Regions from separate parts of the Hafnia paralvei genome, predicted to be linked through region 3. Evidence: riboswitches for the same ligand, from Rfam matches in the RefSeq annotation. Region 3 holds a riboswitch; each other region holds the start of a gene.

Region 1 (9,896 bases), 1.0 Mb from region 3:
GACTCCAGCGCCTGTCTTAGTAGACGTTATGCTTCTGGTATCTGTTCTGCCTCAAGATTTTTTGTTGCTTGTACTGTTTCTCTTTTTAATTCCCGAGCATAGAAAAAGTAGCTACATGCCCAGAATAAAGCTAACAGCAGCGGGATAAAGCTTCCTTGCAAGAACTTGAATAAAAAAGAGAACGCATAAGTAAATACAGGGCCATCAATAGAACTGTTGGAGATTAATTGACCGACAGGGATATCGATAGCTTTAGTGGCAAGTCCCAGCTCTGTAATCATTGGGGCAAATTGAGTCCCTACAAACAAGAAGAATGGAATGCCAATAATGCTGAGAATTACCATGCGTAACGTATTGCCTTTGGTGACTAAATACGCGGGGACAATCAAGGCGATATTAATGATACCGGCAAAAGGCAGTATTTTATTTCCGGGCAAAATGACTGCCCAGATGAGGGTAAATGGAATCGCCACAATGACTGCAAACCAAATCTCGCTTGCCCCTCCCATAAACGGCCAGTCAATACCAACAAACAGTTTGCGACCTGAGAACTTCTTGTTCATATAGGTGCTAATGGCTTCGGATATTGGAGAAAGCGCCTGCATAAACAGTTTTGAAATCATAGGGAATAACATTAAAGCCGTTGCGGCTTGTACCCCGAGCATTAATGTCGCAGCAAGGCTATATCCAGCGATAATGCCGAACATGATGCCGAGGAGAAAACCGATGATATGGTTTTCTGCAAATACGCCGACTTTCTGGCGTAAAGCGGCTGCATCCATCGGTTTGTTTAATGCTGGGATTTTTCGTAACAGCAGATCGAAGGGATAATAGATGGCACCAAAAAAAACCATCCGGTGGGTACAGGTCACACCTGGGATTCCCGTCAGTTTTTCTATTCTGTGCTGATGAATGTCGCCAGCGTTTAGCTCCATGACAATCTGGAATGCGGCAATGATAAATGCCAACGCTAAGCTCCAACCGCTACCAAATATCGGCGTGGTCACGCTGATAACGATGAATGCGGTGAATATTTTTCCCCAAACGTTCCAGAGGTCAGCATTAAACGTGTTGGTTTTATTGCACATAAGCATCAGGATATTGACACCGACCTGTAGCGGGAACATGGCAAAGGCATAGGGCCATGCCCACGAAATATTTGCCATGGTTGTCCAACCGCCGTCAATGATGCTTAACTCCAGCCCTGTGCGTTTCATCATCGTTTGTGCCGCAACACCAATAGCGCCAACCATAAAGCCAATAAGCATACTCATGCCGACAAAAGCAACGCCGAGGGTGATGGCCGCTGATGCTGCATCTTTAAACTTCATGCGAACAATTAAACCCGCAAGAAGCATAATTAATGGAACGAAAACGGGGGCGCCTAAAGCTAAAATATAATTTATAATTGTACTGAGAAAGTTCATCGCTTTGCTCCGTTACTTTATGTTTTAATCAACTTAATCCTTTATTTCTTTTACCGGTTTTACGTAAAACTCTCACTATCAATATGTTTACTTACATGCATCAATTATTTTTTGTAGCTCGCTCTCCATGCCAATGCCAGTGAGAAATGCGATGCCGTTAATCACAGGGATGGGATACTCTTTATCTACTTTTGTTATGGCAATATAAGCGAGGCTATCCTTTATATGTGTGTCGAGTGATTTAAGGTCAATAACTTCCACGTTAATATCGTTATGATTTTTTTCTTTCAATAACCGAGACACTTTGCTTGCTACGGTTTGTGATGTGGCAACACCACTTCCGCAGGCAACAATTATTTTTTTCATTTTACATTTTCCTTATTGTTAATGGTAATGGCTGATTTGAGCAGTTTTACCAAAGAGGCTGGTGTTGGCGCTTGATTCATTTCTTCAATGAAATGCTCATCACTTAGGCATTCCATTAACGTTTGTAGTAGTGTGATGTGATGATCCTTGTCAATAAATCCTAGTAAAAATATGAACTTAGCCTTGAGTTCATTATCGTCATTTGCCATCTCATGCCATGTGATTTCATGATACAGGCGTGTTACGCAAATAAACGGTCTTATCACATGTTCTGTGTCAGTGTGCGGTAAAGCAACGACATAAGGGTGGGTGGGAAGAGCCGTTGGATATAGTTTCTCGCGCTGTTTAATTGCGGGTAAAAAAGAATCGCGTACGTAGCCACGATTTTTTAATGATAGAAATATAGAGTCAAAGTAATCACTCTGATGTATAAAGGAACTGTCTATAAAAGTCAGTTCCTCGAAAAAATAGGCATCGGGATCTGAATGAGTATCTATATTATCTATAGCAGCTATGGTCATATAATTAGCCTTACTTAAAAGCTAGGGGTTGTAATGATATTAATCATTCGAGATAACGATGGCGAATACTATCGATAACAAAAAATGCCCTATACATTGGGCATCATATTAATTTTAGAAAGCTTGATCTAGCTCACCAATTTATAACCGATAAGCTGGAAGAAAAATAAGGATATGTAGTTGATGTCACATAATAGACTTTAGGGGAATAAATCCCCTTATTTTCTCAAAGCCGAAGTGAGCTCAATAATTTCAATAGAAACGTTGTTGAAATATTTTTTATAAATCCTTCAGCGACTCTCATCCATCGTTTGCAGTGGCGTGATTATCACTGGCGTTGATTTTACTCTCATGGCGCTGATTACGCCGATAATCAGACATGTGATACCTACCAGTGTCAGCACGGGAGGCCATTCGTGACGCCAAATAAAGGCATAGCTCAAACCAGCGAGCGTTTCAAACACAATAAGCGGTCCCACTTTGGCGGTAGGTAAGCGTTGGCTTGCCTGATTCCAACATAGTGTCCCTAACCATGAACATAGCAGACCGATAGCGATCATTAGGCCAACAAACACCATGGGACGCGGGCCAAACGGCATCGGAAAATCACTTTCTGTTATGGTCGAATGCCCCCATACCAGCGCATAACCAATAACTGCCAGCGGTAGGGTGACCAACCCCTGTGCGGTGGCCCAGGTTGTCGGGCTTTTGTCCGGGTGTGTTCTTAACCAACTGGCGTTGCGCATGGGATACCATGTCCAGCACACTACCGCGATGAAAGCTAAAACTAAACCAGTGGCATAACGGAACATATCTGTTGGCGCGTGTGCGCTCTGTAGTTCGGCCACGTTGACGCAGCCCAGACCTAAAGCGATTAGTAGTAGCGACGGGGCAAGGTGTCGCCATGAAAGCTTCCCATCGCGGTGGCTGTATTTCAGATTGGCGCTCACCGAAATCACCACCGGCAGGGTACCAATAATCATCGTGCTCACCGGTGCGCCAGTGCGTTGAATGGCACTCGCCAAACACAGGTAATAGATAAAGTTACCAACAACGGTAAGCTTGAGCGCTTCAAGCCAATCAGTGCGTATTAGCTGACGTAGACGATGGCGATCGTGCCACGCCAGAGGTAACGCAATGAGACCAAACGCCAAATAGCGTCCTACGGATTGTAAGCTGGCTGGATATTCCGGCACGATAAGCGGGCCCACAAAAATCAGTCCCCACATTAGCCCTGCCGTCAGCGCGTAAAGCACTCCGATTAGCATCGTTCTACACTCTTAAAATGGATTATGTTAAGAGTCTAGAAGGGGTTTTTAGAAGCGTCTTGTAGCAGATTGCTGTTTGAGGAAAAACGTCAGAAAACTACCGTACTTGTTTTTGATAGCGTGCAGGCGTGACACCGTAGAAGCGGTTAAAAGCGCGAGTGAGGTGAGCCTGATCGGTGAGGCCTACCGCTGCGGCCACCTGCGCAGGCGGCAATCCCTGAGTCAGCAAGTTTTTAGCTTCGTATAAACGATAGGCCATCAGCATTTGCTGCGGTGTGACGTGGTATTGCGCTTTAAACTGGCGCAAAAAATGGTAAGGGCTGAGATCGGCCAACGTTGCCAGCTCAGGTAATGTCATACGTTTGTCCAGATGCGCACGTAGATACTCTTTTACGACCGTGAAACGTTGCGGGGCATCCAGCCTGAGCGGTTGCGGTGCTTTCGCCCAATGACGCGTCAGCGATAGTAATTCACTCAGCAAGCTTGATTGCGCCAACGGTTCATCGCTTTGCCACAGGGCATTTATCAGTGCGGTAGTCGCTCTGGCAAACTGTGGATGGTGTGTCACCGCGTCGTTAAACCACCAGCTTGGTTCACCACTGACCTCGGCTAAAATCTCAGGCGTGAGATAAATCATGCGATAGCGCCAGCCGCCTTCGGTGCCAGACTGTCCGGTATGTAGCTCATCGGGATTCATTAAGACCAATGAATCAGCGGGGGCGACATGATTCACACCGCGATAGCGAAAGCGCTCGGCGCCATATTCAATTGCGCCAATACCATAGGCTTCGTGCGTATGGGGTTCAAATTCATGATGCTCGATATGCGCCCGATACACTTCAACGCCGGGCAAATGAGCGAAGTGTTTAAACTGGGCACGATCTCGATCGTCAACAAATTGGGCTGGAACGCCGTGCATAGAAGAATCTCTGGTAGAAACAGGGATAACCGCGATTAATTTATCACTATAGCGGAATTAGGCGGGGGGGAAATAAAAAAGCAGACCCGAAGGTCTGCTTTTGCCGTTCTCGCCAAAAAAACTAGTGGCCAGAGGTTTGTGACTGGCGGCAGGCTTCAAACAGGAACCACACGCGGCGTTCGGTTTGATCTACCCAATTTTCAATCAGGCTAGTGGTTGAAACGTCATTATGTTCGCTACACACAACATGTGCTGCACGCAGTTCGGCGGCTAACAGCTTGTTGTCTTCGCACAGTTCAGCCAGCATATCCAGTGGTTCAACGTACTCAGCATTATTATCTTTAATACGCTGCATTTTAGAGATCTGTCCGATTGAATGCAGGGTCATGCCGCCCACTTTACGTACGCGCTCGGCAATATCATCCGTCATTGCGAATAGCTCTGCGCCTTGCTCGTCCAGTAGCAGATGATAATCGCGGAAATGTGGACCGCTCATATGCCAGTGGAAGTTTTTAGTTTTCAAATAAAGCGCATAGATATCAGCAAGAATGGCATTCATTGCACCACTGATTTCTTTGGTTGCCTCAGCGCCCAAATCGCTTGGGGTTGCCAGAGGAATGAATTGACGTTTTTTAGCGTCACCGACTTTGCTTTTGTCCAATTTTGGTGTGCTCATCTTCATCTCCTAAGGGTATTGATAGATTCACCACTCGCAGTCTAGTCACTGTTTGGTACGGAATCAGTATAGATCATCCTCACAAAATTAGAGCTCAATATGTATGACAATTAGCGCCATTCCTGTACCTGAATCTGTACACTTTGACATGCTTTTCCCTTAGCACCCGCCTCTCAGAACGATCCGCAGTAATCTCATTTTCGGATAATACGGGGGAATTTTTTATACGGAGCTTATCTATGAAACCCGTTTTCGCTGCCTTCTCTCCAACCTTGAATTAATTCACTACACGAAGCAGGGTAGCGGGCTTCAGCCATCCGATAAAATCTGCGTTAATGCGGCAATCAGACGATCGTTATCCCGTGAATTCTTGATCGCCACACGATAATAATCTGCGCTAAGCCCCGGATAATTGGCGCAATGGCGAATCAAAATATGGTGCTCTAACAGCGCCTGCTGCAGGTTAATGCGACTATTGGTGCAGCGTACAAAAAGATAGTTCGCCGTAGGAGGCCACACTTTGAGCTGCGGCAATGCTTCCAATGCCGCGAGCATTCTTGGCTGCTCTTCTGCCAGCCAGCGATGGGTTGCGGCGATGTAATCCACATCATCCAGAATAATTTCGCCCGCTAACGCAGCAAACGCGTTGATAGTCCATGGTTCGCGCTGTTGTTTCATCCGCGTGACTAGCGGCGCATTGGCGCTCACCAAATAGCCTAAGCGTAGGCCAGGAATAGCGAAAAATTTGGTCAGAGAACGCAGCACATAGAGATGAGGATATTGAGCTAATAAAGGGATGAAGCCTGATTCAGTCGGTATAAAATCAAGAAAAGCCTCATCTAAAATCAACGCAATATTCATCTGCTGGCAACGGTCAGCTATCGCCATCAACAAGCTTTTATCCACCAGCAAGCCGGTCGGATTATTGGGCGTGCATAAAAATAGGCAATCAAGATCCGGAGTTAATGCTTCAAGCAAGCGCTCATCGGGTTGAAACCCCTCTTCTTCGAGCAGAGCATAATCGACAATCTTGCAGCCAATTCGCATTAATGCGCGTCGATATTCGGCGAAACCGGGGGTAAGCAACAGTGCTTTAGCAGGTTGGAGTTGATTGACCAACGCAAATATGAGTTCGGTTTCTCCATTGCCAGCCATCACCCATTCATCAGGACAATCATGATGTCGAGCCAGCGCTGCGTGTAGTTCACGGTATTCTACGTCGGGGTATTTTTCTGCTACTGCCATCTGGTTGATGATGGCGTGCTTAAGGGATTCAGGCATGCCTAATGGATTGATGTTGGCGCTGAAATCAATAATGGCGTGAGGAGAAACGCCTAGAGTGAGTGCGGTTTCTAAAATGTTTCCGCCGTGCTGGCTGCTAATGGCCATAGATATTCTCGCTTCCTGAATAACGACGATATGTTAACCCATTTACTGTTTATTCTCGGTTTTTGTTGATCTCACAGTGGGTATCTCTATGTCTAATGATTTACCTTGTATACCCAGCATACTTCAAGTTGCCTTTTTATTGGCTGTGTTCATTTGCCGCCTCAATGCAACTCGAATGACTAGGGTATATCCCAGATTACAAAATGAAACTAAGACATACAGGTTTTTGACGTTCCGTAAGGACGTCAGGAAGGAGGTGCGTATTCCAATACAATTCCTCCGCAGCCCCCGCTGCTGTGATGCCGACGAACCCACAAGATGCCACTGAACGATATCGGGAAGGTGTGGGTAAGGATGACGCTAAGCCAGAAGACCAGCCTGTAAGCCCAATTGATTGATCGCTGTTGCGTGATTTTATTCGGGTATTTCTATTAATTTCAGCTCCTTCGGTGGGAAGTGAGTTGTCATTGTTTCCCTGCATGTCGCCGCATAGGCGGCGGTGCAGCGTGCTGCTATGACAACGCAAAGCCCATCCATCAGGATGGGCTTTTTTGTTAGGTAGACGAATTGATGAAGGCATTTCTGATTGGCGGAACCGGTAGCGGCTGTGGCAAAACCACGCTGACCCTCGGACTGCTGCGGGCATTTACCCGCCGCGGTTTAAAGGTTCAGCCGTATAAAGTTGGGCCCGACTACATTGATACTGGGTGGCACAGCGCTGTCTCCGGTGTTGCATCACGCAATCTGGATGCCTTCATGTTGCCTGCGTCTACGCTCAATTGGCTGTATAACCAACATATGCAGGCCGCTGATATTGCGGTGATAGAAGGTGTGATGGGGCTGTACGACGGCTTCGGCACCGATCCCAACTATTGCAGCAGTGCTGGTATGGCGAAACAGCTTGGCTGTCCCGTGATCTTGCTGATCGATGGCAAAGCCGTTTCTACCTCGGCGGCAGCAACGGTGCTGGGATTTTGCCATTTCGATCCTGAAGTGCGTATCGCTGGCGTTATCGTTAACCGAGTTAACAGTGAACCCCATTATCAGTTGTTAAAACAAGCCATTGAGAAATATACCCAAGTCCCCGTTCTCGGTCGCATTCCCTCGTTGCCTAACGTCAGTCTGCCCGAGCGCCATCTAGGTTTAATCACCGCCCACGAACAGCATGACATGGATGAACAGTGGAACACGCTGGCTGACCACCTCGAACAACATATCGATCTTGATCGTCTACTGGCGCTGAGTAACGTTGAGCCGGCCACCAATGCCAGCGCACCCAGTTTACCTGCATCTGAATCAGGCCGTGGTTTAACTATGGCTTTAGCCGATGACGAAGCCTTCCACTTTTACTATCCCGATAATTTACAGTTGCTTGAGCAAATCGGTGTCAACATCGTGCGCTTTAGCCCGCTGCGAGACGCTGCTCTGCCCGAATGCCAGATGGTTTATATCGGTGGTGGCTATCCTGAATTACATGCTGAAACGCTAACGAAAAATCACGCTATGCGTCAGTCATTGCGTGACGCACATCAGCGCGGCGTGGCTATCTATGCGGAATGCGGTGGGCTGATGTATCTCGGCACTAGCCTGAAAGATCAAAATGGAAATACACACGAGATGACCGGTATTTTTGCCGGCGAAAGTCGAATGGAAGGGCGGCTCAAGCGATTTGGCTACTGTCAGGCCACGGCGCAGCAAGACACCGTGCTGGCGGCACGAGGGGAAACTCTGCGCGGCCATGAATTTCATTACTCGGATTTTCACGCAGATATTCCGTGTGCGTTCCAGTTTGAAAAACAGCGCGATGGCGTCACGTTACAACGCTGGCAGGGAGGCTACCAGCGAGGGAATACGTTGGCGAGTTATCTGCACGTGCACTTTTATCAGAGACCGGAAATGCTGAAGCACTGGCTAGAACGAGGGAGAGCCCTGTGATCAGTTTCTCCGCCTGCCTAGTGGCGTATCTGCTGGATTTACGTTTAGGCGATCCACCCACGTGGCCGCACCCGGTGCGTTGGATCGGCAATTTTATTACCTTTCTCCAAGGCCGGATCCGAGCGTTCTGTCACACCACAACCTCTCTCTATATAGGAGGCGCTTGCCTGTGGCTGATTGTGGTTGGGGTGAGTTGGGGGGCGACCTACGCGCTGCTTGCGTTTCTAACCCAGATTAACCCTTGGCTTAGCTGGGCTGCACAGGTGTGGATTATCTACACCCTATTGGCGGGACGCTGCTTAAGCGACGCGGCGATGGCCGTCTATGTGGCACTTCAAAACGGTTCGCTGGAAGAGTGCCGCCGTCAGCTCTCCTACATCGTCGGGCGTGATACGTCTGAATTGGATCGTCCACAAGTGACTCGTGCGGTAGTTGAAACGGTGGCTGAAAACAGCGTTGACGGCGTGATTGCGCCGCTTTTTTTCCTGTTTATTGGCGGTGTCCCGCTGATGATGGCTTACAAAGCGGTTAACACCCTCGACTCGATGGTGGGTTACCGCACGGAGAAATATCGCGCTATCGGCTGTGTGTCTGCGCGCATGGATGATCTTGCCAATCTGATTCCTGCTCGTTTGAGCTGGCTGTTGCTAAGCCTTGCCGCCCGCTTGCTGTGCCTTAACGGTAAACAGGCGTTCAAAATTGGCTGGCGCGATCGGTATCTGCATAAAAGTCCGAACTGCGCATGGTCTGAAGCCACGGTGGCTGGTGCGCTGGGTATTCGCCTTGGCGGACCCAATAAATACTTTGGTGAGCTCGTAGATAAACCGTGGATCGGCGATGAAGAACGCGAGATCGATATTCAGGATATTCGCTTGAGCATCCGTCTGATGATGACGGCTTCCGCGCTGGCATTAGCGCTCTTTGCGCTAGTCAGATGGCTGATTGTGATGTGAGACTTTTTAAAAAGGCGGGTAGGGCATGACGAATAACTCAGGGTTGACCATGGACTACAACAAAAATCCCCAAAACATCGAGCAACAGAGCTTTGAAATTATCTCGCAGATTATTGCCGAAGAGCGCCCTAGCTATCGCTTTGTCGATGAAATCCAAGAAAAAATCATCAAGCGAACTATCCATACCAGCGCTGATTTTGAATGGTTGGATATTCTGCATTTCTCACCTGACGTACTAAGTCGAATTACTCAGGCGCTGCGCAACGGCTGCACGATTTATACCGACACCACGATGGCGCTATCTGGCATCAATAAAACACAGCTGGAACGCTTAGGTTGTCAGTGGAAGTGCTACATCGCAGACCCCCGCGCTGTAGATATCGCTAAAACGCAGGGCATCACTCGTTCGATGGCTGCGGTGGATTTAGCGGCGCAAGAATCG
Region 2 (9,896 bases), 2.0 Mb from region 3:
GCGCGACCCGTTACAGCGCGCAGGCTAACGGTCGTTGCATCTTTACCCAGCACGATTTCTTCGTATTGAATACCGCGGTCTTGCAGGATTTGTTTCGCTTTGGCGCAGTATGGGCAACCTGGTTTGGTGAACAGGGAAACAGACGCCTGTACTTTGAAATCGGGAGCCAGATACTTCAGCATGGTATCGGCATCAGAAACTTCAAATGGGTCGCCTGGTTTGTTTGGTTCAACAAACATTTTTTCTACCACGCCGTTGCGAACTAGCATGGAGTAACGCCATGAGCGTGGGCCGAAACCAAGGTCAGCTTTTTCAACCAACATGTTCATGCCCTTGGTGAATTCGCCATTACCGTCTGGAACGAAAGTAATGTGCTCGGCTTTTTGATCGGCCTTCCAAGCATTCATTACGAAGGTATCGTTCACAGAAACACACAGAATGCTGTCGACGCCTTTTTCATGGAAAATTGGAGCCAGCTCGTTATAGCGTGGTAGGTGGCTAGATGAGCAGGTCGGAGTGAATGCGCCTGGCAGAGAAAATACGATAACGGTTTTGTCTTTGAACAGGTCATCGGTAGTGACGTCAATCCACTGGTCGCCCTGACGGGTGTGGAAAGTTACCTGCGGAATTTTCTTACCTTCTTGGCTAGTAAACATGGATTAACCCTTTAATTATTAGATTAAAAATCACTGGTGTTGGCATATCGCCGTTCGTTGATGGACATTATTCACTCTTAGGCTTGATAGTTCTAATCGTTCATTGCTATCTTATTTATCGCCATGAGCTATCATGGTTCGGAGGATAAAAATGAATATTCGAGATTTGGAATACTTAGTGGCGCTGTCTGAACACCGCCATTTTCGCCGTGCGGCGGATTCATGCCATGTCAGCCAGCCCACGTTGAGTGGTCAGATTCGTAAGCTGGAAGATGAACTGGGCGTGATGCTTCTGGAACGAACAAGCCGTAAGGTGTTGTTCACTCAGGCAGGCTTATTGCTGGTTGATCAAGCGCGTACGGTGCTGCGGGAAGTGAAAGTTCTTAAAGAAATGGCTAGCCAGCAGGGAGAAGCGATGTCCGGCCCTCTGCATATTGGCTTGATCCCGACCGTCGCACCGTATTTGCTGCCACAGATTATTCCCACACTGCACCAAACGTTCCCGAAGCTGGAGATGTATCTGCATGAAGCGCAGACCCAGCAACTGCTGGCGCAACTGGACAGCGGTAAACTGGACTGTGCAATTTTGGCATTAGTGAAAGAGACAGAAGCTTTTATCGAAGTCCCATTGTTCGATGAGCCAATGAAACTCGCGGTGTATAACGGACATCCTCTGGCAAGCAAAGACAAAATTGCTATGTCCGAACTGTCTGGTGAACATCTGTTGATGCTGGAAGATGGGCACTGCTTACGCGATCAGGCGATGGGTTTTTGTTTCCAAGCTGGGGCGGATGAAGATACGCATTTCCGTGCAACCAGTCTGGAGACATTACGCAATATGGTGGCGGCAGGAAGCGGTATTACTTTGCTGCCAGCATTGGCGGTTCCGCCAGAGCGTGAACGTGATGGTATTTGCTATCTGCAATGTTACAAACCAGAGCCAAAACGTACTATTGCGCTAGTTTATCGTCCGGGGTCTCCGCTGCGAGCGCGTTACGAGCAGCTCGCGGAAGTGATCCGCGAGCATATGCAAGGCGTGATGAAACAGCAGTGCAGTGTTCTAGAACAGGCGGTTTAACCCATTAAGTGCCGCGACGCGATAGGCTTCAGCCATGGTTGGATAGTTGAAGGTAGTATTCACGAAATACTCAATGGTATTACCTTCTCCTTTTTGTTCCATGATTGCCTGACCGATATGGATGATCTCGGCGGCACGCTCGCCAAAACAGTGGATCCCCAAGATCTGTTTAGTTTCTCGGTGGAACAAGATTTTTAGACTTCCCACGCTCATGCCGGCAATTTGCGCGCGAGCCAGATGCTTAAACTGCGCACGGCCAACCTCATACGGCACTTTCATTGCTGTGAGTTCCTGTTCAGTTTTGCCCACTGAGCTGATTTCAGGAATGGTATAAATCCCTGTTGGGATATCTTCTACCAGATGTACGTTGGCTTCGCCTTGCATAATGGCCTGAGCCGCGATACGTCCCTGATCGTATGCCGCAGAAGCTAAACTTGGGTAGCCAATAACATCGCCGACGGCATAGATATGCGAGATTGCCGTTTGGTACATGCTGTTGACTTTCAGAAGGCCGCGCCCATCCGCCTCAAGCCCCACATTTTCCAGCTTCAATGCGTCGGTGTTCCCGGTACGCCCGTTGGCATACAGCAGGCAATCCGCTTTGACTTTTTTACCGGACTTGAGATGCATGATGACGCCGTCTTCTACGCCCTCAATTTGCTCAAATTCTTCGTTGTGGCGAATAACGACGCCATTGTTCCAGAAATGGTAAGAGAGTGCGTCTGACATTTCTTGATCGAGGAATGCCAGTAAACGGTCGCGTGTGTTGACGAGATCGACTTTTACGCTCAAACCACGGAAGATCGAGGCATATTCGCAGCCAATTACCCCAGCTCCGTAAATAATGATGTGCTGTGGTTCATGGTTAAGTTGCAGAATGGAATCGCTATCGTAAATTCGTGGATGTTTGAAATCGACACCTGATGGATGATACGGACGTGAACCACAGGCAATGATGATATTTTTTGCACTTAGGGTGTCACGAGTTCCATCGGGATAGCTGACGCTGATGGTATTGGCGTCAATAAACTCAGCGTCACCAGAAAACAACTGGCAATGGTTGCGCTCGTAAAAACCCTGACGCATCCGAGTTTGCTGATTAATCACGCTATCGGCATGGCGCAAAATATCGGGGAAAGTAGATTTAAGAATTCGGGAGTTGTCGCTGTAAAGAGGATTCTGGTTAAATTCGATAATGCGGCTAACTGCGTGGCGAAGTGCTTTTGATGGGATAGTGCCCCAGTGGGTACATCCGCCGCCGACGCTAAAATGCCGTTCTATTACGGCAACCCGCGCGCCTTGTTTTACCAGCCCCATGGCGGCGCCTTCACCACCGGGACCTGAGCCAATGACTATGGCATCAAAAGAATAGTGCTGTTGCATGTAGGGTAGGCCTTTCTTATACAAAAATACAACGTTACCTTAACATAATAACAAGGTATCCCCAATCACCCCTATGCTTTTCGTGGCAATTCCCCTCCTATTTTTGTCATCCTAGCTATACAGTTCACAAGGTCATAGAGGTATGGTTGGGGTAAAGTTTGATATAGTGGCGTTTAACCACCGTATCAAAATCTTAAAAAACCTACGGTGGAAGAAGAAACTTACATTTAACCGGATATTAATATGGGCGTCAGAGCGCAACAAAAAGAACGAACTCGTCGTTCACTGATAGAGGCCGCTTTTAATCAGCTTAGCGCTGAGCGGAGCTTTGCGAGTTTGAGCCTGCGTGAAGTATCTCGGGAGGCCGGTATTGCGCCTACTTCCTTCTATCGCCATTTTCGCGATGTGGATGAGTTAGGATTAACGATGGTGGATGAAAGCGGGTTGATGCTGCGTCAGCTAATGCGTCAGGCTCGTCAGCGTATCGCCAAAGGGGGCAGCGTTATCCGCACTTCGGTGGCGACTTTTATGGAATTCATCGGCAATAACCCGAATGCTTTTCGGCTGTTATTGCGGGAACGTTCCGGCACCTCGGCTGCGTTTCGTGCTGCAGTTCAGCGTGAAGTTCAGCATTTTATTGCGGAACTTGCAGACTATCTTGAAATCGAAAATCACATGCCGCGTAGCTTTACCGAAGCTCAGGCCGAGGCAATGGTGACCATCGTATTTAGTGCGGGTGCCGAAGCGTTAGATATTGATATGGAACACCGTCGTTTGTTGGAAGAACGTTTAGTGTTGCAATTGCGGATGATTTCCAAGGGCGCTTATTATTGGTACCGCCGTGAGCAAGAAAAAGCACATATAGCGCATTTACATGAAAATGTCGGGCAGCAGGCTCAGCCTCAGGAATAAATTTAAAGCATAGGGTTGGTCATGATCAAAAGTCGTTTGGATGTGGGAACATTAGTTCTGTCTTTGGTTGCTGGGCTTTCTATCAGCGGTTCCTTTGCCGCATTATTTAGCTCTGTCGTGCCGTTTTCGGTGTTTCCGCTGTTAGCGCTGGTTTTATCTGTTTATTGCCTGCATCAGCGCTATCTGAACTGCTCAATGCCTGAAGGCATGCCGGTTCTCTCTTCTTCATGTTTTTTGCTTGGCCTACTGATGTATAGCGCCATTGTGCGTGTAGAGTATCCAGAAATCGGCTCCAACTTTATGCCAACTATCCTGTGTATTGTTTTGGTCTTTTGGATTGCCTATCGCATCAAGGCATTCAAGAAAAATGCCGAGCCGGATAGTGACAAAGACTTCCACGATCCTGAGTGACATCCGCGTAATAGCCGCAGATGATTTATAGATGACTTATATAAGAAAGGCAGCCGTTTGGCTGCCTTTTTGCATTCAATGATGGGCCTGAAATTAACGACGCTTTTCCAGCAATACGCCACATTCCATATGATGGGTGTATGGGAACTGATCGAACAACGCTAAGCGTTTTACCTGATGGGTTTCGTGCAGCGTTTCCAAATTGGCACTCAGCGTTTCAGGGTTGCAGGAGATATACAGAATGCGCGGATAGGCCTGCACCATACGTAATGTATCGTCATCTAAGCCGCTGCGCGGTGGATCAACAAAAATGGTTTCACACTGGTAGCTTTTTAGGTCAATGCCCTCCAAGCGTTTAAATTCGCGCACACCGTTCATTGCCTGAGTAAAGTCTTCAGCCGCCATGCGAATGATCTGTACGTTATCAATGTGGTTGGCGGAAATATTAAACTGTGCAGCCGCGACAGAAGGCTTAGCAATTTCGGTGGCTAATACGCGGTTAAAATTACGCGCCAGTGCAAGAGAGAAGTTGCCGTTACCACAGTACAGTTCCAGCAGATCGCCCTTAGAATCCTTCGTGACGTCTAGTGCCCATTCGAGCATTTTGATGTTCACCGCGGCATTAGGCTGAGTAAAGCTATTTTCTACCTGACGATAGACCATGTCGCGACCGGCAACCGGCAGGCACTCATCGACATAATCCTGATCTAAACAGATTTTGGTTTTGGTCGCTCGGCCAATCAGCTGTATGTCAAAACCTTGAGTCCGCAGGCGATCGCGTAGCGCTTCGGCCTGTGCTTTCCATTCCTCATCCAGCTTGCGGTGATAAAGAAGAGAAACCACGACTTTATTGTTCATCGTCGACAGATAGTCGATCTGGAACAGTTTAAAGCGCAAAACCTGATTTGGACGCAGTTCATCCATCATGACGGTCATCAAACGGTTGATCAGTTCACTTGCTGCTGGGAACTGATCAACACGAATTCGCTGCTTCGTCTGCTGATCGAACATGATGTGGTAAAGATCGGACTCATCATGCCATACGCGAAACTCGGCGCGCATACGGTAATGGCTGGCCGGTGAGCGAAATGCCTCGATCTCAGGCGCCGCAAACGGGGTCATCATGTTGGCCAGTCGGGTGATCTTCTCCGTGAGTTGGGCATCATATTGATCGGTTGGCAGCGTATTCGGGGTCATGGCATTTCTCACTAGCGTAATAATAGAGGGGCGATTGTAGGCGATGGAATAATGATGTCCAGCTCTGTGACTTATTCTATCTCGTCATCATAGAAGTCTAGACATCTGAATAGGTTTTCACTTAGCATGGCGGCCCGGTCTCCAGTGGAGAGTGAAAAGGGAATCCGGTTTGAATCCGGAGCTGACGCGCAGCGGTATGGGGAAGTCACGGCGATATTTTGACACTGTCATTGCAGATGGGAAGTCATCGCCCGGTGCGTATTGGAAGATACGCAAATCCTAAGCCCGAAGACCTGCCGGAATACGTCGCTTCACGTGGTTTTCGCGAATTAACGCCACGGCTCGCGGCATCCTGCCAATTAAGTTTGGATGCTTTTGCATGACTATAAAAAAAAATGCGCTGATGGCAGCTTTGTCTGTCACCGCTTTCTCCGGTTGGGCGCAAGATACTTCTGACACACGTTCTGATTCATCTGCAAATAGTAATGATGATGTAGTCGTAACCGCCTCACGCTTTGCTCAACCGGTATCAACCGTGTTGGCACCGACGGATATTGTCACCCGAGACGATATCGACCGTTGGCAGGCTAAAACACTAAACGATGTTATGCGCCGCTTACCCGGTGTGGATATCGTGCAGAATGGCGGGATGGGGCAGAGTTCAACAATGTATATCCGTGGCACCAGTGCGAGTCAGGTCTTAGTGCTGGTGGATGGTATTCCTGTTGCGCGCCCAGGGATTTCAAATACTGCTGATTTCAACCAAATCCCAATTTCTTTGGTTCAACGAGTTGAGTATATAAGAGGGCCTCGCTCGGCGGTGTATGGTTCTGGTGCTATGGGTGGCGTAATCAACGTGATTACACAAACAGACAAAGAAGGCGCGCAGATCAATGCTGGTGTGGGGTCCAAAGGGTTCCAGCAGTACGACGGCAGTGTTCGTCAGAAAGTGAGTGATAATACTAAAGTCACTTTGGCTGGTTCTTATGAAAGCACCAAGGGTTTTAATGTGCAGCCGGGCTCAACCTATGCGCCAGATCGTGACGATGACGGCTACCGTAACAAAACCTTCTGGGGAGGCGTAGACCACCAATTTAGCAACGAGCTTTCTGGTTTTGCCCGTGGTTACGGGTACACCAATAACAGTGATTATGACTTAGGTAGCCCGCCATTCACGCCAGCCTATAGTGCTAATGAAGGTCAAACCTACAACCATACCTATGATGCCGGACTACGCTTTTTGTCGGGTGCATATTCTTCTCAACTGACAGGTAGTTATCAGAAGGTTAAAGATTACAATTACAGCAGTGAATATGGTCGCTACCATGATGGTTCCACCCTTGACGATATGGATCAGCGTAATATCCAGTGGGGTAATACCTATAGTCTCGAACACGGGCAAATCAGTGCTGGCGTGGATTGGCAGCAGCAGCGTCTCACGTCTTCTGACACGAGTAAGTCTGATATCTACAAACGCGACAACACGGGGCTATACCTCAGCGGTCAGCAAAAGCTAGGGGACGTCACGGTGGAAGCCTCCGGGCGTGAAGATAAAGATGAACAGTTTGGCTGGCATGGTACATGGCAAACCGCGGCCGGTTGGGAGTTCACGCCAGGTTATAGAACTACCCTATCTTATGGCACCGGATTCTTGGCTCCATCCCTTGGGCAGCAGTTTGGATCAACACGTTTTAACATTGATTCCAATCCAAATCTGAAACCAGAAGCCTCCAAGCAATGGGAAGCTGGGCTCGAAGGGTTAACGGGGCCGCTTGACTGGCGGTTATCGGCGTATCATTACAAAATAGAGAATCTGATTACTTACTATAGTGCGCCTAATGCCAATGCAGGCAGCTATGACAATATCGATTCTGCAACCATTAAAGGTGTGGAGTGGACAGGAAGTATCGATACCGGCATTTTTACCCATCAGGTAACCTTGCAGTACATGGATCCACGCAATGACAAAACGGATGAGGTATTAGCGCGTCGCGCGAAGCGACAGGCAAAATATCAGCTCGATTGGACGATGTTTAACGTTGATATGGACGTTTCATACCAATATTATGGGCGCCGTTATGACAATAACACTTCGAAGTACAACACCACACAGCAGGTGTTGCCAAGTTACAGCACAGTTGATATTTCTGCTTCCTATCCGGTTACGTCTCATCTCACAGTTCGTGGTAGAATCGCCAACCTGTTAGATAAAGATTATGAAACGGCTTATGGCTACCAAACCGCAGGTAGAGAATATTATCTCACCGGTAGTTACACCTTCTAATGATGTAGCGACTGCCAAACCTACTGCGCTAGTTTTCGATTCCGGCGTGGGTGGGTTATCTGTATATCAGGAGATCCGCAGTTTGCTGCCGGATCTCCATTACATCTATGCATTCGACAATCAGGGATTCCCCTATGGGGAAAAAGATGAGGCGTTCATTATCGAGCGTGTCGTCAAAACCGTTGCCGAAGTGCAAAAGCGCCATCCTCTCTCTATTGTCATCATCGCGTGCAACACGGCGAGTACTATTACGCTTCCCGCATTGCGTGAGCGTTTTAGCTTTCCGATTGTGGGTGTGGTGCCAGCGATTAAACCCGCAGCGAAGTTAACACGTAATGGCGTTGTCGGACTCTTGGCAACCAAGGCGACGGTGCAGCGTTCATACACTCACGATCTCATCGCCCGCTTTGCGACAGACTGTGATATCAAAATGCTTGGCTCTTCTGAGCTGGTGGTACTCGCTGAAGCGAAGTTACATGGTGAAGTGATTGATCATGCCGTATTGAAGAAAATTCTACGCCCATGGCTGTCAATGGCAGAGCCGCCAGACACTGTAGTTTTAGGATGCACACATTTTCCTTTACTGCGCGAGGAGTTGGCTGCGGTACTGCCCGATGGAACACGGTTGGTCGATTCTGGTGTCGCTATTGCTCGCCGAGTTGCTTGGCTGATTGCAAACCAAGAAAATACATTGAGTACAGAAGATGATGTGGCATATGCCACGAAAACGAATAGCGATACTGAGGCACTTTTGCCCGTATTGCACCGTATGGGCTTCTCAGAGCTACGAGAATTGAGTATTTAGTCTCCAAATTTACGGTTTCTGATGAAAACTTGCGCGGTTGAAAAGTTTTTTGTAATTAGGGGTTGTCAGCCGTTCAGAAGTCCCTATAATGCGCCACCACTGACCGGGAACAACGACGCAAACGTCGCTCGGTGAGGAAGAGAAAAGCGTCGCTAACTAGCGAAATTCTGAAAAGAAAAAGGCTTGACTCTTCAGGAGGAAAGCGTAATATGCACCTCCCGAGTTGCTGGAACGAATGTTCGCAACTCACTGCTCTTTAACAATTTATCAGACAATCTGTGTGGGCACTCACAAGACAATATCTAACGTCCTCGGACGATAAAATATTAAAGTCTTGAAGAGTGACCAAGCAGTAATTCATTTTTGAATTATTACGAAAGTTAATTTTCGAGCATCGCTTCACGTGTTGAAGCACATCAAGCTTTTAATTGAAGAGTTTGATCATGGCTCAGATTGAACGCTGGCGGCAGGCCTAACACATGCAAGTCGAGCGGTAGCACAAGAGAGCTTGCTCTCTGGGTGACGAGCGGCGGACGGGTGAGTAATGTCTGGGAAACTGCCTGATGGAGGGGGATAACTACTGGAAACGGTAGCTAATACCGCATGACGTCTTCGGACCAAAGTGGGGGACCTTCGGGCCTCACGCCATCAGATGTGCCCAGATGGGATTAGCTAGTAGGTGGGGTAATGGCTCACCTAGGCGACGATCTCTAGCTGGTCTGAGAGGATGACCAGCCACACTGGAACTGAGACACGGTCCAGACTCCTACGGGAGGCAGCAGTGGGGAATATTGCACAATGGGCGCAAGCCTGATGCAGCCATGCCGCGTGTATGAAGAAGGCCTTCGGGTTGTAAAGTACTTTCAGCGAGGAGGAAGGCATTAAGGTTAATAACCTTGGTGATTGACGTTACTCGCAGAAGAAGCACCGGCTAACTCCGTGCCAGCAGCCGCGGTAATACGGAGGGTGCAAGCGTTAATCGGAATTACTGGGCGTAAAGCGCACGCAGGCGGTTTGTTAAGTCAGATGTGAAATCCCCGAGCTTAACTTGGGAACTGCATTTGAAACTGGCAAGCTAGAGTCTTGTAGAGGGGGGTAGAATTCCAGGTGTAGCGGTGAAATGCGTAGAGATCTGGAGGAATACCGGTGGCGAAGGCGGCCCCCTGGACA
Region 3 (9,896 bases):
CTAGACGACGCTGACCGTGATGAGTTCATGGCCGAGCTGGGTCTGGAAGAACCCGGTCTAAACCGCGTAATCCGTGCGGGTTACGAACTGCTGAATCTGCAAACTTACTTCACCGCTGGCGTGAAGGAAGTACGAGCATGGACGATCCCTGTAGGTGCGACCGCCCCACAGGCAGCAGGTAAGATCCACACCGACTTCGAAAAAGGCTTCATCCGCGCTCAAACCATCTCCTTCGATGACTTCATCACCTACAAAGGTGAACAAGGCGCGAAAGAAGCCGGCAAGATGCGTTCAGAAGGCAAAGACTACATCGTTAAAGATGGCGATGTAATGAACTTCCTGTTCAACGTCTAATTAAAATTTGTCGTCTCATGAAGTTTCATTGAACCTCATGAAGATTAACAAACCCTATAAAATCCACGCAATTGCGTGGATTTTTACTTTCATTAAACGATCGCCATTGGTAGCTACTGGCTGCCAAACAGCCCAGCTATCGAATGCATGCAACGCGATACCTCTTTGAAAGATTGCCAACACGCTGTATGACTTCTGCTACAGAGACGCACAGAGAATAAATTCTTACCACTAGACGCGCCGCCAACATGGCCAATCACCGTCAACATGAGTGCGATAATCCCAACGTGATCGTGATGCCCTGCTGGCGCAGCGTATTACCAACTAATTGACCGTCACTCATCAGCCATGCAACTGGCTGTGAAACGCAGCTATGCTCCATCTTTTGACGGACAAAGTCAGGTGCAGATAAATGTTGTCCATGCCGGTTCAGTTCGCTAGCGCTGAACAGTTCAAACGGCACCCGCCAACACTCTGCTAATTGGTGCAGTACAGGCTGATCTTTTTTAACGACGGCGCTGCCAATCGCGCGCAGTGCCATAATATCGAAGTGGTTCTCTGCCATTTGCCGTTGTAGCAATTCAACCAGCATTTGCAACGAAGTTGCATGAAGGCATCCAATGCCCGCAACCACCCGACGTGGCACCAACTTATAAACAGGAAGTGCTGTTAATTGTTCAGTTGGCAGCGGTAAGCTATCGCGCATAGTAATACACACTAAGGCGTCCAACTGCGGCAACGCATCCAGAGACTCAACGGGAGTAAATCCTCGGATATCACAGCGCTCACGTTCCACTAGCAGAGGAGCATCCCACCACAGCCCTACTTTTTGATTGCTGACCAACATTTGATTAACCACTTTCGCTGCGTGGCGAAAATCATGCATTTCAGCATCCAATTGGGTTGCCAGCGTATCCAGTGCCGCCATCTCGTTGACGTCCGTAGCGGTGGTTATCACCGGATCGGCACCTATAAGGCCTGCCAAGTAGCGGGTTAGCGCATTGGCACCCCCCAAGTGACCCGACAACAGGCTGATGACGTGTTGCCCGCCCTCATCAATAACAACCACCGCAGGATCCGTCATTTTGTCATTCACCAGCGGCGCGATGACCCTGACGGTCAGGCCAATAGCCCCGACAACCACCAGCGCCGAATACTGCTTAAATGCCTCGCGCAGAGTATCGCCAAAGCTGCCGTTAAACGGTAAAAAACCCGCCTCCATCAGCTTGTCGCTGGTGAAACAACTCAGCGGCAAATGGGTTCTCAAACGCCGCGCCAGCCGCACTCCGCCAGGAGTGAGACAAAATAGCGCGATCGATTCAGGCTTGACGATATTCATGGCTGAACCCCGCATCATAAAGTTTGGAATAGTGATATTCATCGCCGAGAAATGCCTCCACCAATATCAACGCAGTTTTATGGATCGCCGCCTGATGAACCCACTCGGCGATCTCCTCCAGAGTACCGCGAACCGTTCGCCTTTCGGCCCATGTCGCCTTGTACACCACGACAACCGGCGTATCGACGGGAAAGCCGCCGGCCGTTAAACGCTCGGCGACGCGATACATTTCCTGTATGGGAGCCCACTGAGTCACCGGCATCCGAGTCAATAAGCGGCTATAGCACCTGCGGCCAGTTCCTATGCGAATAAATGCTTGTTTGTCTGAATGTTGCATAAAAAAATCCCGCCATTTCTAGCGGGATAGGCAGGGTCATAGAGATGCATTTACGCAACGACACCGCTGCGCGCATCTGATGACAACCCGCTTCCCACCGAAGGAGTTGAAACGTTTTTACTGATATGGCTGGTCTTCTGGCTTAGCGTCATTCTCTCCCGTCACCTTCCCAATCCTGTTAGATCAGTGGTCTCGGCGGGTTCGTCAGCATCACAGCAGCGGGGGCTGCGGGGGATTTATCACCCCCTTCCCAATCGTGTCTTTTACTCAAGGACACGACATAACCATTTCAGTCACTCACATTATCTAATTTCAGTAGACTCTATTATTCATTCCTTTTTTCCGTCTGAACCACACATTTATTTTCATTATTGTCATCTGATAATTAATCATCGATAGCAAGGTTAGTAACGAATATACACCCCTACGATCGTAATAAATGGTCAACTTCATTTTTTTCAAGTGAATTTATTGCTCAGCATAACAAATAATTGCTACAAACACTGGCAATGACATATTGAAAACAATGAATTAGACAAACACTCCCGAAATAAAAAATAGTAAAAACTTGTCCTTACTTTTTTACGACTCTACTATGTATTTAAGTTTTAAAATAGATTGCCCCGTGCAAGCCACATGACACATTGATATGTGAACAGCGGCTATCACTCTACTCCCCTGCGTTCAGAGGATATTGAGCGAAATACCTGTGGCGTGACGTTATAGGCCTGACGAAACACTTTGCAAAAATAGCTGGTCTGTGAAAATCCCAGATTTTTGGCAATACTGGCAATACTCCAGTCGCTGTGTTGCAGCATCTCTTTCGCATGGATCATCCGTTGCTGATTGACCCAAGCATTAAAACCAATTCCCTGATACTTTTTAAATAATTTGCTGAAATAATAAGGGCTGAGATACACGCTAGCAGCCACATCCTCCAAACGCAGCTCTTCAGAGAGATGCGTATCAATGTAGCGTAATGCCTTCTTTATTTTACTGTCATTAGGATGAACTGGACGTATCCTACCCGGCTCTTTACTGTCTTTATTATCGTTGATAACCACGAAATTCAGATGCTTTTTAAGGCAGTTCTCAACAATCAGCTTCAGTAAATCCGCCGAGGCAATCACGCGAGAAAAATCCATCATGGGCACATTATGGAACTCATCCATCAACGCCTGATCCTGCTGCCATTGATTATCAACATTAAGAATATCAATTAAATAGACATCAGAATGGAGTCGGACCTGACCGCATAAAACAAACCCTACTAGGTGGCCTGCAATAACCAGCGGAATAGAAAAATCCGTTAGTCCGGCGTGACAGCGATAGATACAAGGTTCATTAGACTTTGACGCTTCAAAGCCACCACACCGATCGCTCATTCGACAACGGAGATGGTTAACGGGGTCTTGACGCATCAACTGGCAAAATGGCGTAAAATTGAACAGCTCGGAAATTTCTTCACCGTGAATATTCACCACCACCACGGCCAGTCCGGTTGCTTGGGCAAAATCCTGCGCGATTTTATTTATGAGCTCTGAGTTTAGAGAACTGGCAGAAATCATGATAAAACCTCTCAGTCAATTTTGATTTATTGTTATAAAATTTCGTTTATTACTACGTATAGTCCCTGTAATGAATAATATGTTTCTTCTTTGCTAGATTGTTATTCCTATCCATGATGTGGAAAACGATTTCTCAATGAAGGTGTACACTCTCATGAAATGGAGTCAGCTACCATTCACCATACCAGAGCCATAATCAACAGAGGACTATAATCCGTCCATTAACTCGCGTAGATCACGAAATTTCCTCACCTTGTTTCATCAAACCAAGATGAGGAAACAGGGTTAATGAGCGGCTTTCTCATCCTCCAACTTACAGGCATTGCAAGGCAGATTGTTGCAAATCAAGAAGCGATAGATTGCAGCACCTAGACAAGCGCCAATGACAGGAGCCACGATCGGGATGATGAAATAAGGAATATCGCGCCCGCCGGTCATCGAGACTTTTCCCCAACCAGCAAAAAATGTAAATAGTTTAGGGCCAAAATCGCGTGCTGGATTCATAGCAAAGCCGGTTAACGGACCTGTTGCCGCGCCAATCACCGCCACCAAAATACCGATCAAGAGTGGACCTAATGCGCCGCGTGGCACACCGTTACCATCATCGGTCAGCGCCATAATCAGTCCCATCAGAATTGATGTGATAACGATTTCAACAAATGCGGCCTGCCAAACACTGATAGCCGATGCGGGAAAGGTACTGAAAATACTGGCCAGTTGCAGACTGTCCAAACTCCCACGAACCATCTGATGCGCGGCTTCAAAATCGGTGAATAAGTTGTGATACAACATGTAAGACAGCGCTGCGCCACCAAAAGCTCCTGCGATTTGCGCAAGGCTGTAAGGGAGCACTTTTCGTGCTGGGAAACAGGCAAACAGCCATAGAGCAACAGTTATAGCAGGATTAAGATGAGCTCCAGAAATCCCAGCCGTCAGATAGACGGCCAACGAAATCCCCAATCCCCACACGATACAAATTTCCCACAAACCAAAACTGGCACCGGCCACTTTCATTGCCGCCAGACAGCTAATACCGAAAAACAAAAACAGCCCGGTGCCAAGGAATTCTGCAATACATTGAGCTTTGAGCGAGTCGTTCATAGGATCACCCTGTTAGAAGTTATTATGATAAATAGGTTGTGTTCAGTAATGCACGCTCCTTGACTACACCACTATAAAGAGGGTGAAAATGAAAGTGTTGTCGTGATTCACGGCGAATCAAACAAAAACTAGAGTTCAAATAACAAATTATTGTCATTGCTCTGTAAAAAAATCATTTAAAACCAGCAAATAAGCCCCTTACGCGTTAATTAATTAATGTGATTTTCTTGTCATTTATTCTTTTCATTATTGTCAGCACGCTCACAAATTCTCTTTTGATGTGAGCTCGCTCGCATCATTAATACGCCTGCGCTTTTATTACGCGCGCAATACCAAAAAGAATAAACAGTGTCACGAACTTAATTTTAATTGTGTTGAGTCCACAACTAATTATTACCACATCCCCTCAAGAAAACACCCGATACAAAACAATCAGTTAAAACACATCACGGCAATAATTTGTTATTTCATCGCTAATCATTCCTGCCAGTAAATTCAACACAACCATTCTTTTCCATTGCTTGTTTGTATATTCATTCTCAGCACGAACCTGACACGTTATTTATGAATATGACAATTCAAGCCAGAACACGGCATCTGATATTCCGTCGAGGTATTTATGCAACAAGAAGCACTAGGAATGGTGGAAACCAAAGGTCTGACCGCTGCCATTGAGGCCGCCGACACCATGGTGAAATCGGCCAATGTGACGTTGGTAGGCTATGAAAAAATTGGCTCTGGCTTGGTCACCGTTATCGTACGTGGTGACGTCGGGGCCGTGAAAGCAGCCACGGATGCAGGCGCCATTGCCGCCGCCAACGTAGGCGAAGTGAAATCAACTCACGTGATCCCGCGCCCTCATACCGACGTCGAGAAATTTTTGCCAAAGGGAAATAGCCAATGAAAAGCAATGACCTGGTCGATCAAATCATGGCGCAGGTGATAGCAAAAGTCAGTGAACACGCTCCGGCGTCTTCTACACAACCATCCTATAAACAACGAGATACGGCTATGGCTGAGAAAGCTTGCAGTTTAACGGAATTTGTTGGTACCGCCATCGGCGACACGGTCGGACTGGTTATCGCCAACGTAGACAGCGCCCTACTGGACGCAATGAAGTTGGAAAAACGCTATCGCTCGATCGGTATTTTGGGCGCTCGCACCGGCGCGGGGCCACACATCATGGCGGCGGATGAAGCCGTAAAAGCCACCAATACCGAAGTGGTCAGCATTGAATTACCTCGCGATACCAAAGGCGGCGCGGGTCATGGCTCGCTGATTATCTTTGGTGGCGATGACGTTTCTGATGTGAAACGTGCCGTCGAAGTGGCATTGAAAGAGTTAGACCGGACCTTTGGCGACGTTTACGGCAATGAAGCGGGCCACATTGAACTGCAATACAGCGCTCGCGCTAGCCACGCGCTGGAAAAAGCCTTTGGCGCACCGCTGGGTCGCTCTTGTGGCGTGATTGTTGGCGCGCCTGCCTCGATTGGCGTGTTGATGGCCGACACCGCCGTGAAATCCGCCAACGTTGACGTAGTGGCTTACAGTTCCCCCGCACAGGGCACCAGCTTTAGTAACGAAGTCATTCTGGTTATCTCCGGCGACTCTGGCGCAGTGCGTCAGGCCGTCATTTCTGCCCGTGAGATCGGCAAAACGGTGTTAGCAACCTTGGGTTCTGAACCCAAAAACGACCGCCCTTCTTACATCTGATGCCACAGTGAGGCTGTTTCATGAAATCGAAAAGATTTGAAGCATTGGCGAAACGCCCCGTTAATCAGGACGGTTTTGTCAAAGAATGGATCGAAGAAGGCTTTATTGCCATGGAAAGCCCGAACGATCCGAAGCCATCCATCAAGATAGTCAACGGTGTCGTGACCGAGCTCGACGGCAAGCCGCAAAGCAGTTTTGACCTGATTGACCACTTCATCGCCCGCTACGGCATCAACCTAGAGCGTGCGGAAGAAGTGATGCAGATGGACTCTGTCAAACTGGCCAACATGCTGTGTGATCCCAATGTGTCACGCCGCACCATTGTGCCACTGACCACCGCCATGACACCGGCCAAAATCGTCGAAGTCGTCTCCCACATGAACGTGGTAGAAATGATGATGTCGATGCAGAAAATGCGCGCCCGTCGAACGCCGTCACAGCAAGCTCACGTCACTAACGTGAAAGACAACCCTGTACAAATTGCTGCCGATGCCGCTGAAGGCGCATTCCGTGGTTTTGATGAACAAGAAACCACCGTCGCCGTGGCTCGCTATGCGCCATTCAATGCGATTGCACTGCTCGTAGGTTCCCAAGTCGGTCGCCCTGGCGTTCTAACACAGTGTTCTCTGGAAGAAGCCACCGAGCTAAAGCTAGGGATGCTGGGCCACACCTGTTACGCAGAAACCATTTCGGTATATGGAACTGAACCCGTCTTTACCGATGGCGATGACACGCCATGGTCTAAAGGTTTCCTCGCTTCGTCTTATGCATCACGTGGTTTGAAAATGCGCTTCACCTCCGGCTCAGGCTCCGAAGTCCAGATGGGCTACGCCGAAGGGAAATCCATGCTGTATCTGGAAGCGCGCTGTATTTATATCACCAAAGCCGCAGGGGTTCAGGGATTACAAAACGGCTCCGTGAGCTGTGTCGGTGTCCCTTCCGCAGTGCCATCAGGCATTCGCGCCATTTTGGCGGAAAACCTGATTTGTTCAGCACTGGATTTGGAATGTGCATCCAGTAACGACCAAACCTTTACCCATTCGGATATGCGTCGTACCGCTCGCTTACTGATGCAATTCCTGCCGGGCACTGACTTCATCTCGTCCGGTTATTCAGCGGTGCCTAACTACGACAACATGTTCGCGGGCTCCAACGAAGATGCCGAAGATTTTGATGATTACAACGTCCTACAGCGCGATCTGAAAGTGGATGGTGGCCTGCGCCCCGTACTGGAAGCTGACGTGGTCGCGATTCGTAATAAAGCCGCCCGCGCACTGCAAGCCGTATTCGCAGGAATGGGGCTTCCGCCTATCACCGACGAAGAGGTGATTGCCGCGACCTACGCTCACGGCTCCAAAGACATGCCCGAACGCAACATCGTTGAAGACATCAAGTTCGCTCAGGAAATCATCAGCAAAAACCGTACCGGTTTGGAAGTGGTGAAAGCATTGGCGCAAGGCGGCTTTGAGGATGTGGCGCAAGACATGCTGAACATCCAGAAAGCCAAGATAGCCGGTGACTACCTGCATACCTCAGCCATCATCAAAGGCAACAACCAAGTGCTGTCCGCGGTGAATGACGTCAATGACTATGCAGGACCAGCGACCGGTTACCGGCTGGAAGGTGCACGTTGGGAAGAAATTAAAAATATTCCAAACGCGCTTGATCCGAATGAGCTTGGCTAAGGGGTTCACGAAATGGTGGATATTAACGAAAAACTGTTACGCCAAATTATTGAAAGCGTATTGCAGGAAGTGCAGGGAGACCAGAATACCGTCTCCTTTAAGCAAGAGAACCAACCCGCGCCAGCTGCTACCGCCGTTGCATCAGGGGATTTTCTCACTGAGGTTGGTGAAGCGCGTCCCGGCACCCAACAGGATGAAGTCATCATTGCCGTCGGTCCCGCCTTTGGCCTGTCACAAACCGCCAATATCGTTGGCATACCACACAAAAATATTCTGCGTGAATTAATTGCGGGTATCGAAGAGGAAGGCATCAAGGCGCGGGTTATCCGCTGCTTTAAATCCTCTGATGTGGCCTTTGTTGCGGTAGAAGGCAACCGCCTCAGCGGTTCGGGGATCTCTATTGGCATCCAGTCAAAAGGTACCACGGTCATTCATCAACGCGGTTTGCCTCCGCTCTCTAATCTCGAGCTGTTTCCACAGGCTCCTCTGTTGACTCTGGATACCTACCGTCTGATTGGTAAAAACGCCGCGCGCTACGCCAAACGAGAATCACCACAACCGGTTCCAACCCTGAATGACCAAATGGCTCGGCCAAAGTATCAGGCCAAATCTGCGATTCTGCACATCAAAGAAACCAAATATGTGGTGACTGGTAAGAATCCTCAGGAACTCCAGGTGGCGCTTTAACAAAGGAAAACACGATGAATTCCGAAGCTATTGAATCCATGGTTCGCGATGTGCTGAGCAAGATGAACAGCTTGCAAAGCCAAACACCCGCGGCAGCTTCTGCTCCAGCAGCCAGTTCGCGTAGTGACGCCAAAGTCTCTGATTATCCTCTGGCGAATAAACACCCCGACTGGGTGAAAACCGCAACCCATAAAACGTTAGATGACCTCACGCTGGCGAACGTGTTGAACGGCAGCGTCACCTCACAGGATTTGCGCATTACGCCTGAAATCCTGCGCATTCAGGCATCGATTGCCAAAGATGCGGGCCGTCCTCTGCTGGCGATGAACTTTGAGCGCGCCGCTGAGCTGACCGCGGTGCCCGATGACAAGGTGCTGGATATCTACAACGCTCTGCGCCCATACCGCTCCAGCAAAGAAGAGCTGAATGCAATCGCCGATGACTTAGAACAGACCTACCACGCGACCATCTGCGCCGCCTTCGTGCGAGAAGCCGCTGTTTTGTATGTTCAGCGCAAAAAGCTCAAAGGCGACGATTAATTTGGCGATATCGAGCGGAGGGAGATAGGTCGTTGGGGTCGTAGCGCGCTAATCCGCCTCACTCTCCAAGACATACAGCCCTTCCCCCTCAATAAAAAATGAGGGGATTACTATCAGCAACTTAAGGCAGGAAATATGGGTCGGCATCGGTATATAGCAGGCGTGGATATTGGCAACTCATCAACGGAAGTGGCATTGGCGCAAATTGCAGCTGACGGTCAATTGCAATTTGTTGCCAGCGCCATGACGGAGACTACCGGTATCAAAGGGACGCAACGCAACATTTTCGGCATCAATAAGGCGCTGAACATGTTGGTGGAAAAAGCGGGTATCGCCCTGAGTGATATCAGCCTGATCCGCATCAACGAAGCGACCCCCGTCATTGGTGACGTGGCGATGGAAACCATCACGGAAACCATCATTACTGAATCCACCATGATCGGCCATAACCCAAAGACGCCCGGTGGACTGGGATTGGGTGTAGGGCTGACCATCACTATAGATGAACTGGTCACTCGTGATCCCACCCAGCCTTATATTCTGGTCGTACCGTCCGCCGTGGATTTTGCCGAT

What was found. A riboswitch is a leader RNA that binds a small molecule or an ion and turns the genes downstream of it on or off. The one in region 3 is predicted to bind cobalamin.
Region 1: linked by a shared signal. The riboswitch ahead of K9N75_RS05070 (cobyrinic acid a,c-diamide synthase CobB) and the one ahead of cbiF (cobalt-precorrin-4 C(11)-methyltransferase) in region 3 are both predicted to bind cobalamin.
Region 2: linked by a shared signal. The riboswitch ahead of btuB (TonB-dependent vitamin B12 receptor BtuB) and the one ahead of cbiF (cobalt-precorrin-4 C(11)-methyltransferase) in region 3 are both predicted to bind cobalamin.

Annotation. Positions count from the first base shown of each region.
Region 1 covers NZ_CP083737.1:1,108,179-1,118,074, forward strand. The annotation lists gene K9N75_RS05035 (PTS galactitol transporter subunit IIC) at 27-1,427, opposite strand; gene K9N75_RS05040 (PTS sugar transporter subunit IIB) at 1,515-1,793, opposite strand; gene K9N75_RS05045 (PTS sugar transporter subunit IIA) at 1,790-2,314, opposite strand; gene K9N75_RS05050 (DMT family transporter) at 2,605-3,582, opposite strand; gene K9N75_RS05055 (AraC family transcriptional regulator) at 3,680-4,501, opposite strand; gene K9N75_RS05060 (Dps family protein) at 4,623-5,177, opposite strand; gene cobD (threonine-phosphate decarboxylase CobD) at 5,487-6,566, opposite strand; cobalamin riboswitch at 6,770-6,962, shown strand; gene K9N75_RS05070 (cobyrinic acid a,c-diamide synthase CobB) at 7,137-8,501, shown strand; gene cbiB (adenosylcobinamide-phosphate synthase CbiB) at 8,501-9,454, shown strand; gene K9N75_RS05080 (cobalt-precorrin-8 methylmutase) at 9,504-9,896, shown strand, end outside.
Region 2 covers NZ_CP083737.1:122,495-132,390, forward strand. The annotation lists gene K9N75_RS00575 (glutathione peroxidase) at 1-656, opposite strand, end outside; gene oxyR (DNA-binding transcriptional regulator OxyR) at 808-1,734, shown strand; gene sthA (Si-specific NAD(P)(+) transhydrogenase) at 1,717-3,117, opposite strand; gene fabR (HTH-type transcriptional repressor FabR) at 3,361-4,029, shown strand; gene K9N75_RS00595 (YijD family membrane protein) at 4,051-4,440, shown strand; gene trmA (tRNA (uridine(54)-C5)-methyltransferase TrmA) at 4,534-5,637, opposite strand; cobalamin riboswitch at 5,758-5,952, shown strand; gene btuB (TonB-dependent vitamin B12 receptor BtuB) at 6,017-7,921, shown strand; gene murI (glutamate racemase) at 7,866-8,726, shown strand; rRNA gene K9N75_RS00615 (16S ribosomal RNA) at 9,152-9,896, shown strand, end outside.
Region 3 covers NZ_CP083737.1:2,138,819-2,148,714, reverse strand. The annotation lists gene ychF (redox-regulated ATPase YchF) at 1-354, shown strand, start outside; gene cbiG (cobalt-precorrin 5A hydrolase) at 617-1,693, opposite strand; partial or broken gene cbiF (cobalt-precorrin-4 C(11)-methyltransferase) at 1,674-1,931, opposite strand; cobalamin riboswitch at 2,141-2,334, opposite strand; gene pocR (transcriptional regulator PocR) at 2,696-3,598, opposite strand; gene pduF (propanediol diffusion facilitator PduF) at 3,884-4,699, opposite strand; gene pduA (propanediol utilization microcompartment protein PduA) at 5,319-5,603, shown strand; gene pduB (propanediol utilization microcompartment protein PduB) at 5,600-6,412, shown strand; gene pduC (propanediol dehydratase large subunit PduC) at 6,433-8,097, shown strand; gene K9N75_RS10150 (propanediol/glycerol family dehydratase medium subunit) at 8,113-8,784, shown strand; gene pduE (propanediol dehydratase small subunit PduE) at 8,799-9,323, shown strand; gene K9N75_RS10140 (diol dehydratase reactivase subunit alpha) at 9,459-9,896, shown strand, end outside.